3 regions of the Devosia sp. Z6_126 genome follow, and region 2 is predicted to be linked to each of the others. Evidence: predicted binding sites of a transcription regulator. Region 2 holds the regulator's gene; each other region holds the start of a gene.
What was found. Region 2 encodes PhoB, which activates phosphate uptake and scavenging genes when phosphate is short. Its sites were predicted from a motif close to TGTCATNNANCTGTCAT; they were not measured.
Positions count from the first base shown of each region.

Region 1: a site for PhoB is predicted at 3,221-3,237, ahead of AC3YOG_RS05785 (DUF2794 domain-containing protein). Genes of this name have one in related genera too.
Region 3: a site for PhoB is predicted at 3,166-3,182, ahead of ugpB (sn-glycerol-3-phosphate ABC transporter substrate-binding protein UgpB). Genes of this name have one in related genera too.

Region 1 is NZ_JBYUNO010000001.1:1,186,087-1,191,335, forward strand. It holds gene acnA (aconitate hydratase AcnA) at 1-1,676, shown strand, start outside; gene AC3YOG_RS05775 (VOC family protein) at 1,801-2,166, shown strand; gene AC3YOG_RS05780 (DUF1223 domain-containing protein) at 2,275-2,976, shown strand; gene AC3YOG_RS05785 (DUF2794 domain-containing protein) at 3,301-3,645, shown strand; gene AC3YOG_RS05790 (GNAT family N-acetyltransferase) at 3,727-4,224, opposite strand; gene AC3YOG_RS05795 (Bax inhibitor-1/YccA family protein) at 4,324-5,094, opposite strand.
Region 2 is NZ_JBYUNO010000003.1:94,383-99,631, forward strand. It holds gene pstA (phosphate ABC transporter permease PstA) at 1-947, shown strand, start outside; gene pstB (phosphate ABC transporter ATP-binding protein PstB) at 1,030-1,812, shown strand; gene phoU (phosphate signaling complex protein PhoU) at 1,841-2,548, shown strand; gene phoB (phosphate regulon transcriptional regulator PhoB) at 2,645-3,346, shown strand; gene AC3YOG_RS12605 (GNAT family N-acetyltransferase) at 3,453-4,643, shown strand; gene AC3YOG_RS12610 (GumC family protein) at 4,650-5,249, opposite strand, start outside.
Region 3 is NZ_JBYUNO010000002.1:408,450-413,698, reverse strand. It holds gene ugpE (sn-glycerol-3-phosphate ABC transporter permease UgpE) at 1-716, opposite strand, end outside; gene ugpA (sn-glycerol-3-phosphate ABC transporter permease UgpA) at 727-1,611, opposite strand; gene ugpB (sn-glycerol-3-phosphate ABC transporter substrate-binding protein UgpB) at 1,681-3,006, opposite strand; gene AC3YOG_RS08920 (Na/Pi cotransporter family protein) at 3,284-4,942, shown strand; gene AC3YOG_RS08915 (SDR family NAD(P)-dependent oxidoreductase) at 4,998-5,249, opposite strand, start outside.

The DNA.
Region 1 (5,249 bases), on a different contig from region 2:
GCGATCCCGAGCGCGTGGCGCTGGTCGAGGCCTATAGCAAGGCCCAGGGCATGTTCCGCGACACCAATTCGCCCGATCCGGTGTTCACCTCGACTCTCGAGCTCGATCTGTCGAGCGTCGTGCCCTCGATCTCGGGTCCCAAGCGCCCGCAGGACCGCATCGTTCTGACCAATGCCAAGCAGGCCTTTATCGAAGGGCTGCCCAAGGAATTCGGCAAGACCGAGGACACCCGCGTTCCCGTGGAAGGCGAAGAGTTCAGCATCGGCCATGGTGATGTGGTGATTGCTGCCATCACCTCGTGCACCAATACCTCCAACCCATCGGTGCTGGTGGCTGCCGGTCTCGTTGCCCGCAAGGCACGCGCCCTTGGCCTCAACTCCAAGCCTTGGGTCAAGACCTCGCTGGCCCCTGGCTCGCAGGTGGTGACCGACTACCTCACCGCCGCGAACCTTCAGGCCGATCTTGATGCCCTTGGGTTCAACCTTGTCGGCTATGGCTGCACCACCTGCATCGGCAATTCGGGCCCGCTGCCGGCCGCCATCTCCAAGGCGATCCAGACCGGCGACGTGGTGGCTGCGTCGGTGCTGTCGGGTAATCGCAATTTCGAAGGCCGCGTCAATTCGGATGTGAAGGCGAACTTCCTCGCTTCCCCGCCGCTCGTTGTGGCCTATGCCATTGCCGGCTCGATGAATGTCGACATCACCACTGAGCCGCTGGGCATCGGCTCGAACGGCCAGCCGGTTTATCTGCGCGATATCTGGCCCACCAATCACGAGATCGCCGAGATCGTGCGCACCCATGTGACGCCTGAAATGTTCAAGCGGCGCTATTCGGATGTGTTCAAGGGCGACGACAACTGGCAGGCCATCGCCATCGAAGGCGGCGAAACCTATGGCTGGAACAGCTCCTCGACCTATGTGCAGAACCCGCCCTATTTCGAAGATATGGACATGACCCCCAAGCCGGTGACCGATATCAACGGCGCGCGGGTGCTGGCCCTGTTCCTTGACTCGATCACCACCGACCACATTTCCCCGGCCGGCTCGTTCAAGCCCTCCACCCCCGCGGGCCAATATCTGCAGGAGCACCAGGTCGCCCCACGCGATTTCAACTCCTATGGCGCCCGTCGCGGCAACCACGAGGTGATGATGCGCGGCACTTTTGCCAATATCCGCATCAAGAACCAGATGCTGCCCGGCGTTGAGGGTGGCTTCACCAAGGGTCCCGATGGCTCGCAGATGCCCATCTATGATGCGGCCATGGCCTATCAGGGCCAGGGCACCCCGCTCGTGATCTTTGCCGGCAAGGAATATGGCACCGGCTCGTCGCGCGACTGGGCGGCCAAGGGCACCAACCTCTTGGGCGTCAAGGCCGTGATTGCGCAGAGCTTTGAGCGTATTCACCGCTCCAACCTCGTGGGCATGGGCGTGATCCCGCTGCAGTTCAAGGACGGTGAGAGCTGGCAGACGCTGGGGCTCGACGGCACCGAAACCATCGATATCGTCGATGTGGCCAACATCACCCCTCGCGCCACGGTGCCGGTTAGGATCACCCGGGCGGACGGAAGCTCCCTCACCATCGAGACCCGCTGCCGGATCGATACCGCCAACGAGCTCGACTACTACAAGAATGGCGGGATCCTGCATTACGTGCTGCGCAGCCTCGTAGCTGCGTAAGGGTTAGTCCGGCTCGGGTTTTAGCCAATGGCGGTCCTTTGGGGCCGCCATTTTTTGTTTGCTGCTGACAGGGTTTGTCGCGCCTGAGTGAGAGTTTCCGCCCGCAAGCAAATGGAGCAGGTAAATGATCGATCATCTGGGCATCGTCACGGGGCAGTTCGACCCCATGCTGACGTTTTACAAGGCCGCGCTGGCCCCGCTTGGCTATAGCCAGCAGGCCGCTTATCCCGGTGTGGCCGGGCTGGGCGGAACGGGCGAACCCGCGGATCTGTGGCTGACCGCAGCCGACGGCGCGATGCCGGTCCATGTCGCCCTACGCAGCCCCGACCGCGCGACCGTGGATGCATTCCATGCCGCCGCTCTCGCCGCAGGTGGCCGCGACAATGGTGGCCCGGGGCTCCGGCCCAATTACGGTCCCGATTATTATGCCGCCTTTGTGCTCGATCCCGACGGCAATAACCTGGAGCTGGTCTGCCACGCTCCCGCCTAAGGTTAACCGAGCCGGTATTTGTCACCCCGTTTTGACTGGCGGGCCAACCAATCTGTGGCTTACAACTTGGGGATGGTTCCTCCTTGCACCCCCGCCGTAATCATGGCGATGATCGCACTTCTGGCCATGGCCCCCTCTAGCCAGGCCGAAAGCCTGCGCGAGCGGCCCAAGGCTGTGGTAGAATTGTTCACCAGCCAGGGCTGCTCGTCCTGCCCGCCGGCCGATGCGCTGCTGTCGAGCCTGGGCAAGGACGACGATGTCATCGCCCTCGCTTTCCACGTCGACTATTGGGATTATGTGGGCTGGAAGGACACGTTTGGCGATCCCGCCAATTCCGACCGTCAGCGCGCCTATGCCAAGAGCTGGGGCACACCGCGCATCTACACGCCCCAGATGGTGGTCAACGGCAAGCAGGACGTGGTGGGATCGCGCCGCGCCGAAGTGCATAGCGCCATTCGTTCGGCCAGCCTGACCCTGCCGGTGGATATCGAAAGCGATGCCGGCATGCTCGAGGTCGAGATCGGCCCTCGTGCCGGAACCGCCGATGCAGTGGTTTGGCTCGTCACCTATCTGCGCCAGGCGCAGGTGCAGATCGAGCGCGGCGAAAACGCGGGCAAGGCGATGAGCTATACCCAGGTGGTCACCGGCCGACACATGCTGGGCATGTGGGAAGGCAAGGCTGGCGCTCGTTTCAAACTGCCATTGGCCGAACTTGCCGCCGAAGCGGGCGACGGCATCGCCGTGATCGTGCAGGAAGACCGCAATGGGCTGCCAGGAGCCATTCTGGGCGCTGCGTCCTACGAGCGCTGACCCCCAAACAAATCTCCCGCCGCTGGAAACCAGGGACGGGAGAAGTTGACTGCTCTTTGGAGGAACTGGTGGCGGCGTTCTTCGGGGGGCTCGGTCGGCCAGCCACCAGCCTTGGGGCAACGATGACACTGTCGCGGTGCAATGGGGCAGCCAAAGGGAAGCAGTGTGGCCTAAATGGGGTATTTTGGCCTAGGGCGATGGCGGTGCCGTGAAGCGCTTGCATCGCCGGTCGAATGCCGCGATCATGACGGTTCTGCAACAAGGAGTGCGAGGCCAAGCGTGCAAGCGCGTGTTCCAAACAGCAAGCCGGTGAAGCTCGAATTGGTGCATCAGGCCGAGGCGCCGCCCAGTCCGCAGCCCAGCAAGGTCCCAGCCATTGTTGCCTTTGACCGCAAGGAACTGGCGCTGATCCTGTCGGTTTATGGCCGCAAGGTCGGGCAGGGCGAGTGGCGAGATTACGCCATGGACTTCCTGCGCGAGCGGGCAGTGTTTTCGGTATATGCCCGCGTGTCCGAGCGACCACTTTACCTGATCGAGAAAACCCCGCGCTTGCGCAATCGCCAGGGGCAATATGCCGTTACCAACCAGCAGGGCCGCATTTTGAAGCGCGGCCACGAACTGGCGCAGGTGCTCCGCGTGCTCGATCCGCAACTGGCGGTGGTGGGTTAACCGCCCGTTGCCGGTTGGGCGGACTGCAGCCCGTGCCTGAGCAGATGTTGCTCAGGCTCAACGGTTCAACAAGCTGCCTGATTAAAGCGCCAGTTGCAGGTGGACGATGTCGTGCCAGCGGTCGAATTTGAGGCCAACCGCTTCGTAATAGCCGACGCGGTGGAAGCCAAATCTCTCGTGGATGCCGACTGAGTTGGCGGTATCGGCGGTGATCACCGCCAGCATCTGCTTGAAGCCAAAGGCCCGCGACTGCGCCAAAAGCTCGCTCAGCATTGCCTTGCCGATGCCGCGCCCGGTTTCGGCAGGATCGAGATAAAGCGAATCCTCGCAGGTGAAGCGATAGGCGGCGCGGGGCCGATAAAAGCTGGCATAGGCATAGCCGATGGGCTTGCCCGCGCGCTCGGCGATGATCACCGGATGACCCAAGCGCAAGAGGCCCGCATATTTCTCGGCGATGGCCGTTTCGTCGGGCGCTTCGGTATCAAAGGTAATGGCGGTGTGATCGACATAATGTCGGTAGATGCGGGTGATCGCGGGCACATCGGACCACTCGAACGGGCGCAGGCGGAAGTCGGACACGATACGTCAACTCGACAAAGCAAAGGGACCGCAGCCTTTATGACTGCGGTCCCCAAACAGTGTCCATCGAAATCCGCGGCGGGTGGCCGCGGGTCGGGATTATTCGCGGTTGCCGAACAGGCGCAGCAGCATCATGAACAGGTTGATGAAGTCCAGATACAGCGAGAGCGCACCCATGATGGCGTTCTTGGCGAGCGTGTCGGCACCATGGTGCTCGGCATAGCTTTCTTTGATCTTCTGGGTGTCATAGGCGGTCAGGCCCACAAAGATCAGCACGCCGACAGCGGAGATGATGAACTCCATCATGCTCGACTGCATGAAGATGTTGACGATCGAGGCGATGATCAGGCCGATCAGGCCCATCATCAGGAAAGAGCCCATCGCCGTCAGGTCACGCTTGGTGGTGTAGCCATAAAGGCTCATCGTGCCAAAGGTTGCCGCGGTGATGAAGAACACCTTGGCGATCGAAGCGTCGGTGTAAACCAGGAAGATCGAGCTCATCGACAGGCCCATGATCGCCGAGAAGGCCCAGAAAGTGGCCTGGGCGGCGGGCACGGAGAGCTTGTTGATGCCAAAGCTCAGCACCATCACGAAGGCGAGGGGCGCGAGCATCACGACCCACTGCAGCGGGCTGGCATAAAGCAGGTAACCCCACTGGGTCACATACTGGCCATTGGCCAGTTGGGCCACGGCGGCATCTGGATTGGTGGTGATGGCAGCGGCGGCAGCAAACCAGGCCGCAAGGCCAGTGACCACCAGGCCAATGCCCATGTAATTGTAGACGCGCAGCATGTAACTGCGCAGGCCCTCGTCGATGGCTAAGGCCGAGCCGGCCCGCGCATTCAGGGTCTGACGGTCATATTCAGCCATATGCACTATCCTTTCACTGACGGATAAGGCGGTTTCCTCCCGCCGAGGGCGTTGTTGGGCGCCACTTGATCGGTAATATGGATGGGGGAGAAGTCCTTTACAACCCTGTTCGCCCAGCCGCGACGATTCGACTGCCCCTCTCTGGCAGTTATGCT
Region 2 (5,249 bases):
AAACCAATGCCCGCCATCAACTCCGGGAGATGTTCGTTGCCGATCCAGCGCTGCTTGGCCGCACTGTGCCGGTGGACGTTCTCGCCTCGGCCAACGCCGATAATTGGATCAAGGGCAACATCAACCGCTCGCTCGGCGATGCGCAGCAGCAGCTGTCACCGGCCGCCCGTAGCGTGATCGATGCCTTTGAGGCGAACGGCACCGTCACCAATGGCTTTGCCTGGTCACTGTTCACCAATGCCGATAGCCGCGCCGCGCCGGCCTCCGCGGGCCTGCTGGGCGCCTTTGTGGGCTCCCTTTACATGATGCTGATCGTGATCGTCCTGGCCGTTCCTATCGGCGTCGCCGCGGCGATCTATCTCGAGGAATTTGCGCCCAAGTCGCGGCTGACCGACTTCATCGAGGTCAACATCAACAACCTCGCCGCCGTGCCCTCCATCGTCTTCGGTCTGCTCGGCGCCGCGGTCTTCATCAACTACATGCACCTGCCCATCTCGGCTCCCTTGGTTGGTGGTCTGGTGCTGACGCTGATGACGCTTCCCACCATCATCATCGCGACCCGTGGCGCGCTGCTGGGCGTTTCCCCCGCCCTGCGCCAAGCCGCCTTGGGCATGGGGGCCAGCAAGACGCAGATGGTGTTCCATCATGTACTGCCGGTGACGCTTCCCTCCATCCTCACGGCCACCATTCTGGGCGTCGCCCACGCCCTTGGTGAAACAGCGCCGCTCCTGCTGATCGGCATGAAGGCCTTTGTGGCCCAGGTGCCCGCTACCCCGCTCGATCAGGCCACCGCCCTGCCCGTCCAGATCTATCTCTGGCAGGGCAACGAGAACCGCAACTTCTTTGAACCGCGCACGGCAGCGGCCATCATGGTGCTGCTCGGCGTCATGATCGTGCTGAACGGCACTGCCATCTATCTGCGCTCGCGCCTCGAAAAGCGCGTCTGATCGACCTCACGCAACAAGGACATCGAAAATGGACATGCTTGCCGGTAAGGTGAAGTTGACCCAACAATCAGTGACTAGCGCCATGAACCCGTCTGCCGCCTTGGATCGTCCTATCCGGATCGAAGCCCGGGACGTAACCGTCCACTACGGCGCCAAGCAGGCTTTGTTCGGCATCTCCATCGACATCCCCGATCGCGCGGTGACCTCGTTTATCGGCCCCTCGGGATGCGGCAAGTCGACTTTCCTGCGCTGCATCAACCGCATGAACGACACCATCGAAGGCGCTCGAGTCGGCGGCACCATCAAGCTCGACGGCGAAGACATCTACGATCCCGCGCTCGACGTGGTGGAACTGCGCGCCCGGATCGGCATGGTGTTCCAAAAGCCCAACCCGTTCCCCAAATCCATCTACGAGAACGTCGCCTACGGACCGCGCATTCACGGCTTGGCGCGCAACAAGTCCGATCTCGACGAGATCGTTGTCTCCTCGCTCCGCAAGGCCGGTCTCTTCGAGGAGGTCAAGGATCGCCTCAACGAGCCCGGCACCGGCCTGTCGGGCGGTCAGCAGCAGCGTTTGTGCATTGCCCGCGCCATCGCCGTCGGCCCCGAGGTCATCCTCATGGACGAGCCCTGCTCAGCCCTTGATCCGATCGCCACCGCCATCATCGAAGAACTGATCGATGAGTTGCGCGAGAACTACACCATCGTCATCGTCACCCACTCCATGCAACAGGCAGCGCGTGTGTCGCAGAAAACCGCGTTCTTCCACCTGGGCAAGCTGATCGAGGAAGGGGTGACCGAAGACATCTTCACCAACCCGGTCCACAAGCAGACGCAAGACTATATCATGGGCCGCATCGGCTGATTTGCCCGGCACCAACGGAGGAAACGCCATGCCCGCCACTAAAGACCACATCGTAACGTCCTACAGCGACGAACTGGTCGCGCTTGCCCAGGCCATTGCCGAAATGGGCGGCATGGTGGAACTCGCCATCGAGAACGGCACCAAGTCGCTGCTGAAGCTTGACCGCGAACTGGCCGACCTCACCATCATCGCCGACCAGCGCATCGACGACATGCAGCGCCGCATCGACGACATGGCTGTGTCCATGATCGCCCGGCGCCAGCCCATGGCTTCGGACCTGCGCGCCATCATCACCGCGATCCACGTCGCTCAGGACCTGGAGCGCGTCGGTGACATGGCCAAGCAACTGGCCCGCCGCTCGCTCAAACTCGAAGGCATGAACCTACAGCCCACCTTCTATAACGGCGTCAAGAACATGACGGCGCTGGTGCTGGGCCAGATCAAGAACGCACTCGATGCCTATTCGAACCGCGACGCTGCCGCTGCCATCGAGGTTTGCAATCGCGACGACGAGGTCGATGCCATGCACACTTCGCTCTTCCGCGAACTGCTGACCTATATGATGGAAGACCCGCGCAACATTACCACCTGCACCCATCTCCTGTTCTGCGCCAAAAGCCTGGAGCGGATCGGCGATCACGCCACCAACATTGCCGAGCGGGCCTACTACCTGCAAACCGGCCGGCAGCTTACGGGCGACGTTCAGGAACTGCACCGCACGCAAATCAAAGCATAGCACGCACCAAGGTTTATTTTGGCGCCACCCTGCCCCTAGGGAAAGGGATTGCGCAGTTGAACAATCGGGCCAATGAGCCCGACTGGAGGGTAACCCATGCCAGCCACAATTCTTGTTGTCGAAGACGAAGAAGACCTCTCGATCCTGCTGCGCTACAATCTCGAGGCGGAGGGCTTTGCGGTGCTCACGGCCGAAACCGGCAATGATGCGCTCGAGCATATCAAGGACAAGGTTCCCGACTTGATCCTGCTCGATTGGATGCTGCCCGAGATTTCCGGCATCGAGCTGTGCCGGCGCCTCCGTGCCCGCCAGGAAACCGCATTGATCCCCATTATCATGCTGACCGCCCGCGGCGAGGAAGAAGAGCGCATCCGGGGTTTGGCGACCGGCGCCGATGACTACATGGTCAAGCCCTTCTCGGTGCCTGAACTGGTTGCCCGGGTGCGGGCCCTGCTGCGCCGCGCCAGCCCAAATCTCGTCACCGCCTCGCTCAAGCTGGGTGACTTGGAACTCGATCGCACCACTCACCGGGTGCGCCGCGGCAGCCGCGACGTCCATCTTGGCCCTACTGAATACCGCCTGCTGGAATATTTGATGCGCCATCCCGGCCGGGTTTATTCACGCGAGCAGTTGCTGGACGGCGTTTGGGGCAATGAGGTTTATGTCGATGAACGTACAGTTGATGTGCACATCGGCCGCCTGCGCCGCGCGATCAACCGGGGCCGCGATGCCGATCCGATCCGCACCGTGCGGGGCGCTGGTTATGCCTTTGACGAGCGTTTCGCCCAGCCCGCCTGAGCGATCCTGCTCTCGCCTGTTGATAATTTTGTAACGATCTGCTCAAGCGGTTTGTTAAAAGCCGGGCTGCTAACGCTGTTTTCTTGAGGGAACGGCGGGGCAGTGCATGACCACCACGGATCAACGCCTGATCGACGAGCTTGCCAACCAGCCGGCTCCGGCGTCCACGACGTCCGGCGGCGGCATCACCCTGCAGCGCGGCCTCGCCGCTGCGGAGCCGGCGTGGCGCGCTCTTGAGCGCGAGGCGATCTTCACGCCCTACCAGCGCTTCGACTGGATTGCCGAGATTGCCCGCTCCCAGCAGCTCGAAGATTCGGACTTCGTCACCCTCCTGATCGAATTTGATGGCAGCCCCGCCGCCCTGCTTCCCTTGCATCTTCACCGCAAGGCCGGCTGCACCTTTGCGGCCATTCCCGGCTCCTCCTTTGGCAACAGCGACTGGATGCCTGTTCGGCGCGATGCTGCGGCGCTTCTTACCCGACCCGTGCTGAACCGGGCCTTTGCCCAATTGCGAGACGAGGCCGGCGTCGATGTGCTCAGCTTCGAGCACCTGCCTGCCCAATGGCGGGGCATTGACAATCCCCTGCTGAGCTTTCCCCATCAGCCTTCGCCAGACCATTTCTATTATGCGGACATTGCGCCCACCATGCTCGAAACGCTCCCGAAAAAGCGGCGGGTCGATATCCTGCGCGGGCGTCGCCGGCTCGAAGAAACGCTAGGTCCCGTCACGTTGCGCCGCGCCACAACGCTCGAGCACATCGACCAAGTCCATGCGGCCTTCCTTGAGCATCGCTCCGTGCGATTCCGGCAAATGGGCGTGCCAAATGTCTTTGCCGAGCCTCACTTCCGCGCCTTGTTCCGGGATGGGGCCATTGCCGGCGCCAGCGAGGACAAGCCGGCCGTAGCGCTCCATGCGCTTTATGTCGGCGAAGAAATCGTGGCGACGGCGGTAGGCACCTATTCCCCCTGCCATTATTCGCAATACATCAACTCCAACACGGACGGGCCGGCCTCCAAATACAGCCTTGTGGGCCTCCTGATGTTCCTGCTGGTGGAAGATCTTATCGCCGCCGGCATCAGCAGCATCGATATGGGCGTGGGCGATTTCGCCTACAAAACCTCCTGGACCCAGAAGACGCCGATCAACGACGCGGCGATTGCGCTAAGCGCTAAGGGCACTGCCGCCGCCGCCCTCCTTAATGGCAAGCGCGCGCTTAAGCGGCACATCAAGCAGAACGACAAGCTTTGGAGCTTTGCCAAGCAGCTGCGCCAGTGGCGCCAGCCAAAACCCGACTGATCGACCCTATCCTGCAGCTGGACGACGGGCCACAAGGCTCGTGACGATCAGATAGGTCAACACCAGCGCTCCCGCCGTGATCATCACCGCCAGCAGTACCAACCCGGTCTTGGGCGAAACCGGTGCACTCGACACCACCGGATGCGACACCAGGCGCATATCAGGGAATGCAGCGCCCCCGTCTACCTGAGCCCGCGCCGCTTCGGCCTGCTGCAGGTAACGCTCGAGGACGCTACGTTGCGCCGCCGCATCGCGCTGCAGCGCCGCGAGGGCCACGCTGTCGCGCTCTTCCCCGCCGACGGATTGTTGCAAGATCTGCTGGTCGGCCGCCAGTGCCTCAGCCAGAGCCGCTTCAGTCTCGGCCTGCCGATCCGTCTGGTCAGCAATGTGCCGCGCGGCGGTAGCGAGTTGCGCATCGACAACCGCAATCTGCGCCCGCAATCCCAGAACATTCGGATGGTTGAACGATAAACTGCTGGCTTGCTGCGCCAGCTGTCCCTGCAGACTGGCCCGGAGCTGAATGAGACTTCTGCCCCTTGCGTCCGCCGCCAGTTCCGTGCTGCCCACCAGCGAACCTCCTAGCGCCAGGCGCTGCCGCAGCACCGC
Region 3 (5,249 bases), on a different contig from region 2:
GCGAGCCGTTTGATGCCCATGACGATGGTGTAATAGCCGGTGTCGGTGGTCACCAGCAGCGGCCACAAATACTGCACCCAGCCATAGATGAAGAGGATCACGAATAGCGCGGCGATATTGGTCCGGCTGAGGGGCAGCAGGATGTCGCGGAAGAACTTCATCGGACCCGCGCCATCCACCCGCGCCGCTTCCATCAGTTCATCGGGAATAGTCAGGAAGAACTGGCGGAAGAGGAACGTCGCGGTCGCCGAAGCGATCAGCGGAATGGTGAGACCGGCATAGCTGTTGAGCATCCCGAGATCCGCCACCACCTTGAAGGTGGGCATGATGCGCACTTCCACCGGCAGCATCAGGGTGATGAAGATCATCCAGAAGGCGAGCAGGCGGAACGGGAACTTGAAGTAGACGATCGCATAGGCCGAGATGATCGAGATGGCGATCTTGCCGATGGCGATGGTCAGCGCCATGATCGTGGAATTGATCAGCATCATCCAGACCGGCGGCGCCCCGGCCGAAGACAGGCCGTTGGTGAGCATCCGCGCATAATTGTCGATCATATGCGGCCCGGGCAGCATGGGCGCCAGCCCACGCGAGAACGCGTCCGCGCCATGGGTGGATGCGATAAACGCCAGGTACACCGGGAACGCCACCACGGCAACGCCGACGATCAGCAGCAGATGCGTCAGGATATTGAGGATAGGCCTGTTTTCGACCATGACCGGCCTCCTAGTATTGCACGCGCCGTTCGACCCAGCGGAACTGGACGACGGTCAAAGCGATAACGATCAGCATCAGCAGCACCGACTGGGCGGCCGACGAGCCGATATTGAGGCCAACAAAGCCGTCGGCATAAACCTTGTACACCAGCGTATTTGTCGCGCCGGCGGGGCCACCTGCGGTGGTGCCGTCGATGATGCCGAAGGTGTCGAACATGGCGTAGTTGATGTTGACGATCATCAAAAAGAAGGTCGTCGGCGACAGCAGCGGGAACACAATGGTCCAGAACCGCTTGAACGGGCCCGCGCCATCGATAGCGGCGGCCTCGATCAGTGATTTGGGCACCGATTGCAGACCGGCCACGAAAAACAGGAAATTATAGGAAATCTGCTTCCAGCTCGCCGCGATGATCACGAGGATCATGGCGTCGTTGCCGTTGACGCGGTGGTTCCAGCGATAGCCGAACGCATCCAGCAGATAGGGCACGATGCCGATCGTGGGGTTGAACATGAACCACCACAGGATACCGGCAACGATCGGCGCCACCGCATAGGGCCAGACCAGGAGCGTGGTGTAGAACTTGCCCGAGCGCAACAGCCGGTTAACGGCCACAGCCAGCAACAGCGCCACGCCCATCGAGAGGATGGTGACGCCGACGGCGAACACCGCCGTGTTGGATGCCGCGCGCAGATAGCCGGGGTCGGCGAACAAGCGGGTATAGTTCTGGAACCAGATAAAGGTGGTCCGGAAGCCGAACGGATCTTCGCGTTCAAAGCTCGACCGGACTGCCTGGGCCGCGGGCCACAGGAAGAAGATGATGGTGATGATCAGCTGCGGCGCCAGCAGCGCGTAAGGCAGCAGTTTGTTGGGGAAAATCGTGCGTTTGGACTGCATTGGGGCTCGCTGGCTGGGCCTCGGATGAAGACCCGCACCATTGGCGCGGGTCTTCCTGACGGTAGCGGATTAGCTGTTGTTGGCTTCGAAATCGCGCAGGATGGCGTTACCGCGTTCCACGGCGCTGTCCAGTGCTTCCTGGGCGGTCTTCTGGCCGGCCAGCATGGCCTCAAACTCGGCGTCGACGGCATCGCGGACCTGGGTCAGATTGCCGAAGCGCACGCCCTTGGAGTTGGCTGTGGGGGTGCCGCGCATGATCTGCTCGATGGCGATGTCAGAACCCGGGTTCTCGGCGTAGTAGCCCTGCTCCTGGCCCAGCTCATAGGCAGCCGTGGTGATCGGCAGGTAGCCGGTGAACTGGTGCCAATCGGCCTGCACTTCGGGCTGGCTCAGATAGGTGAAGAACTTGGCGACGCCCGAATACACTTCGTCGGACTTGCCGTTCAGCACCCACAAGGTGGCGCCACCGATGATCGAGTTCTTGGGTTCGTCGATCAGGTCGTCATAATAGGGCAGGGGCGCAAAGCCGACTTCGAAGTCCACGGCATTGCGGATCACGCCAGCGCGGCCAGCCGAGGAGTTCATGAACATCGCGCATTCCTGCGCCACGAACTTGGGCTGCGAATCGTTGCCGCCCACCGGGCCGCCATACTGGAACAGGCCTTCGTCAGCCCACTTCTTGAGATTGCCCCAATGCTTTACGACGGCTTCATTGTTGAAGGTCAGCTCGGCGGCCGGGCCACCAAAGCCGTTTTCCAGCGTGCCGAAGGGCTGGTCGTGCAGCGCCGACATGTTTTCGGTGTGGATCCAGGTGATCCAGGCCGTGGTGAAGCCGCACTTGGCTGCGCCGGAATCAACGATCTTGCGCGAGAATTCTTCCACTTCCGCCCAGGTCTTGGGCGCGACTTCCGGATCAAGGCCGGCTTTTTCGAACACGTCCTTGTTGTAGTAGAAAATGGGCGTGGACGAGTTGAAGGGCATCGACAGGATGTTGCCTTCGGTGTCGGAATAATAGCCAACCACCGGCTGCAGGAACGCGCTCGGATCCCAGGGCTCGCCCTTGTCGGTCATCAGCTGGTGCACGGGGTAAACGGCGCCCTGGGCGGCCATCATCGTGCCGGTGCCAACTTCATAAACCTGCACGATGGCAGGCTGCTCATTGGCGCGGAAAGCCGAGATCGCGGCGTTGAGCGTTTCGGGATAGGTGCCCTTGAAGACCGGCGTGACCTTGTATTCGGTCTGGCTCTCATTGAAGCCCTGCGCCACTTCCTCGAGCTTTTCGCCGAGCTCGGCGCTCATGGCGTGCCACCAGGTGATTTCAGTCTGGGCAAAGGCAGGGGTTGCCGACATCACGGCGACCAGACCTGCGGACAACAGCAAAGCGTTTTTGAACATGCTCACTCCCATGTTATTGCGCCGGGGGCTTTTCGTCCCAAGCTTGGTATCACTTGATAGCATCGATTCTTCCTTTGCAAACTGAAATGCTCATTTGAACATTCAAGAACAGGGGTTGATGGCCTTGCTGCAGCCTGCTTAGGCTTCTAGTTGGAGCACCTAACCGTTTTATGACAGCGCACAGCGTCATTCGCGGTTTTGCCCCAAGCAGTTGCATCACTGGGGTTCATGTGAACATCATAGGGGCTGGCCATTTGGCCGCTCAAGGAGGCGTCGTTTGTATTTCATCGCAGTGCATCTGGTAGCCGCCATCGTGCTGCTGCTCTGGGCAGTGCGCATGGTGCGGACCGCGGTTGAGCGCGCCTATTCGCCCCAGCTCAAGCGTTTGCTGGCCTACGCCAACAAAAGCCGCATCGGCGCCGCCGCTGCCGGCACTGCCATGGCCGTTGCCCTGCAAAGCTCCACCGCCGTTGCCGCGCTCGCCTCGAGCTTTGCTGCCGGCGGGCTCCTCGAAGGCGGCACGGGCCTCGCACTGATGTTGGGGGCCTATTTCGGCTCGGCGCTCGTCGCCAGCATCCTGTCCTTTGATCTCACCCTCCTCATGCCCCCGCTGATCATCATCGGCGGCATGCTGTTCCTGCGCGGCCAAAGCCGCGGCACCAAGCAGCTCGGCCGCATGGTGCTGGGCATCGCCTTTGTGCTCCTGTCGCTGCAAATGGTGGGGGAAGCCACCGCCCCCTGGCGCGACAGCCGCGCGCTGGGCTCGGTCATCACCTATCTGCAGGGCGATCTCTGGACCGGTTTCCTTGTCGCCGCGCTTATCACCTGGGCGTCCTATTCCTCCGTCGCCAGCGTTCTCGTCATCATCTCCTTTGGCGCCACCGGCCTTATCCCGCTCGAAGTGGCCACCGCCTTTGTGCTCGGCGCCAATCTGGGCGGCACGCTGATCTCCTGGAGCATGACCCGGGCCGCCGATGTGCGCGCCCGCCGCATCGCTGTTGGCGCGCTGGCCTTCCGCGGCGGCGCCGCGATTCTCGTTCTGCTGCTGGTCCAGCTGCTGCCCCATCTGCTTGACGCTATTCCAGGCAGTGTCGGCCTCCAGGCCAGCATCCTCCATATCGGCTTCAACTTCGCCGTTCTCGCGCTGGGCTTGCCGCTGACCGGCCTTGTTGCCCGCCTGACCGAGCGCTTCATCAGCGAAGCGCCGGTCGAGGGCGAGCTCAATGTCGCGCGGCTGCGCAGCAACGCTCTGCTCTCGACCCCTACCGGCAACATCGATGCCGCGCTCGCCAGCGCCACGCGCGAATTGCTGCGCATGAGCGAAACGGTCGAGGTCATGCTCCAGCCGGTGATGGAAATCTTCCAAAGCTGCGACAAGACAGCCATCCGCCGCATCAAGGCGCTCGAGTCCGAGGTCGATCAGGCCAATCGTGAGATCAAGCTGTTCCTCACGCGCCTCGAATGGGAGGAAATGGACCCTGCGCAGACCCGCCGCGCCAAGGACCTGACCAATTTCGCCATCAGCCTCGAACAGGCCGGCGACATCATCGTCAAGCAGCTGCTCAAGCTCGCCGAGCAAAAGCAGGAGCGGCGCCTCGCCTTTTCGTCCCAGGGCTGGAACGAGCTGACGGACCTGCATGCGCGCGTGCTGGGCAACATGCAACTGGCCTTCAATGTGCTCGTCTCCGAGGACACCGATTCGGCCCGCCAGCTCGTGGCGGAGAAGGACGAGATCGGTGTGCTCGAGCGGCGCAGCATGGAGCAGCATTTCAGCCGCATGCGCGACGGCAACCCCACCAGCATCCAGTCGAGCGACCTGCACCTTGAAACCGTGCACGCCCTGCGCCGGATCAACTCCCTGCTGACCGGCATCGCCTATTCCATCCTCAGCGACAGTGGCGAACTGCTCCGCACCCGGCTGGTCCAGACGGGCTGATCCGGCGCAAACGCCCCCGCGCGTGGGCTTAGCCCACGTCGCGCAGCCCCCGCGCCTAAACCGTCTTCAGCCAGCCGCCATCGACGAAATAGGTCGAGCCCGTCGAATAGCTGGCCTTGTCCGAGCACATGAACACAAAGAAATTCGCCAGCTCCTCGGGGCTGGCGAAGCGCTTCATGCCCCCGGCCTCGTTGGCAACGCCCTGCAGATGCGCCTCCCAGCCATCTTCGCCGGCGATCTGCTTGGCCGTCTTGATCCAGTCGGGCGTCAGGATCAGCCCGGGATTGATGGTGTTGACGCGGATATT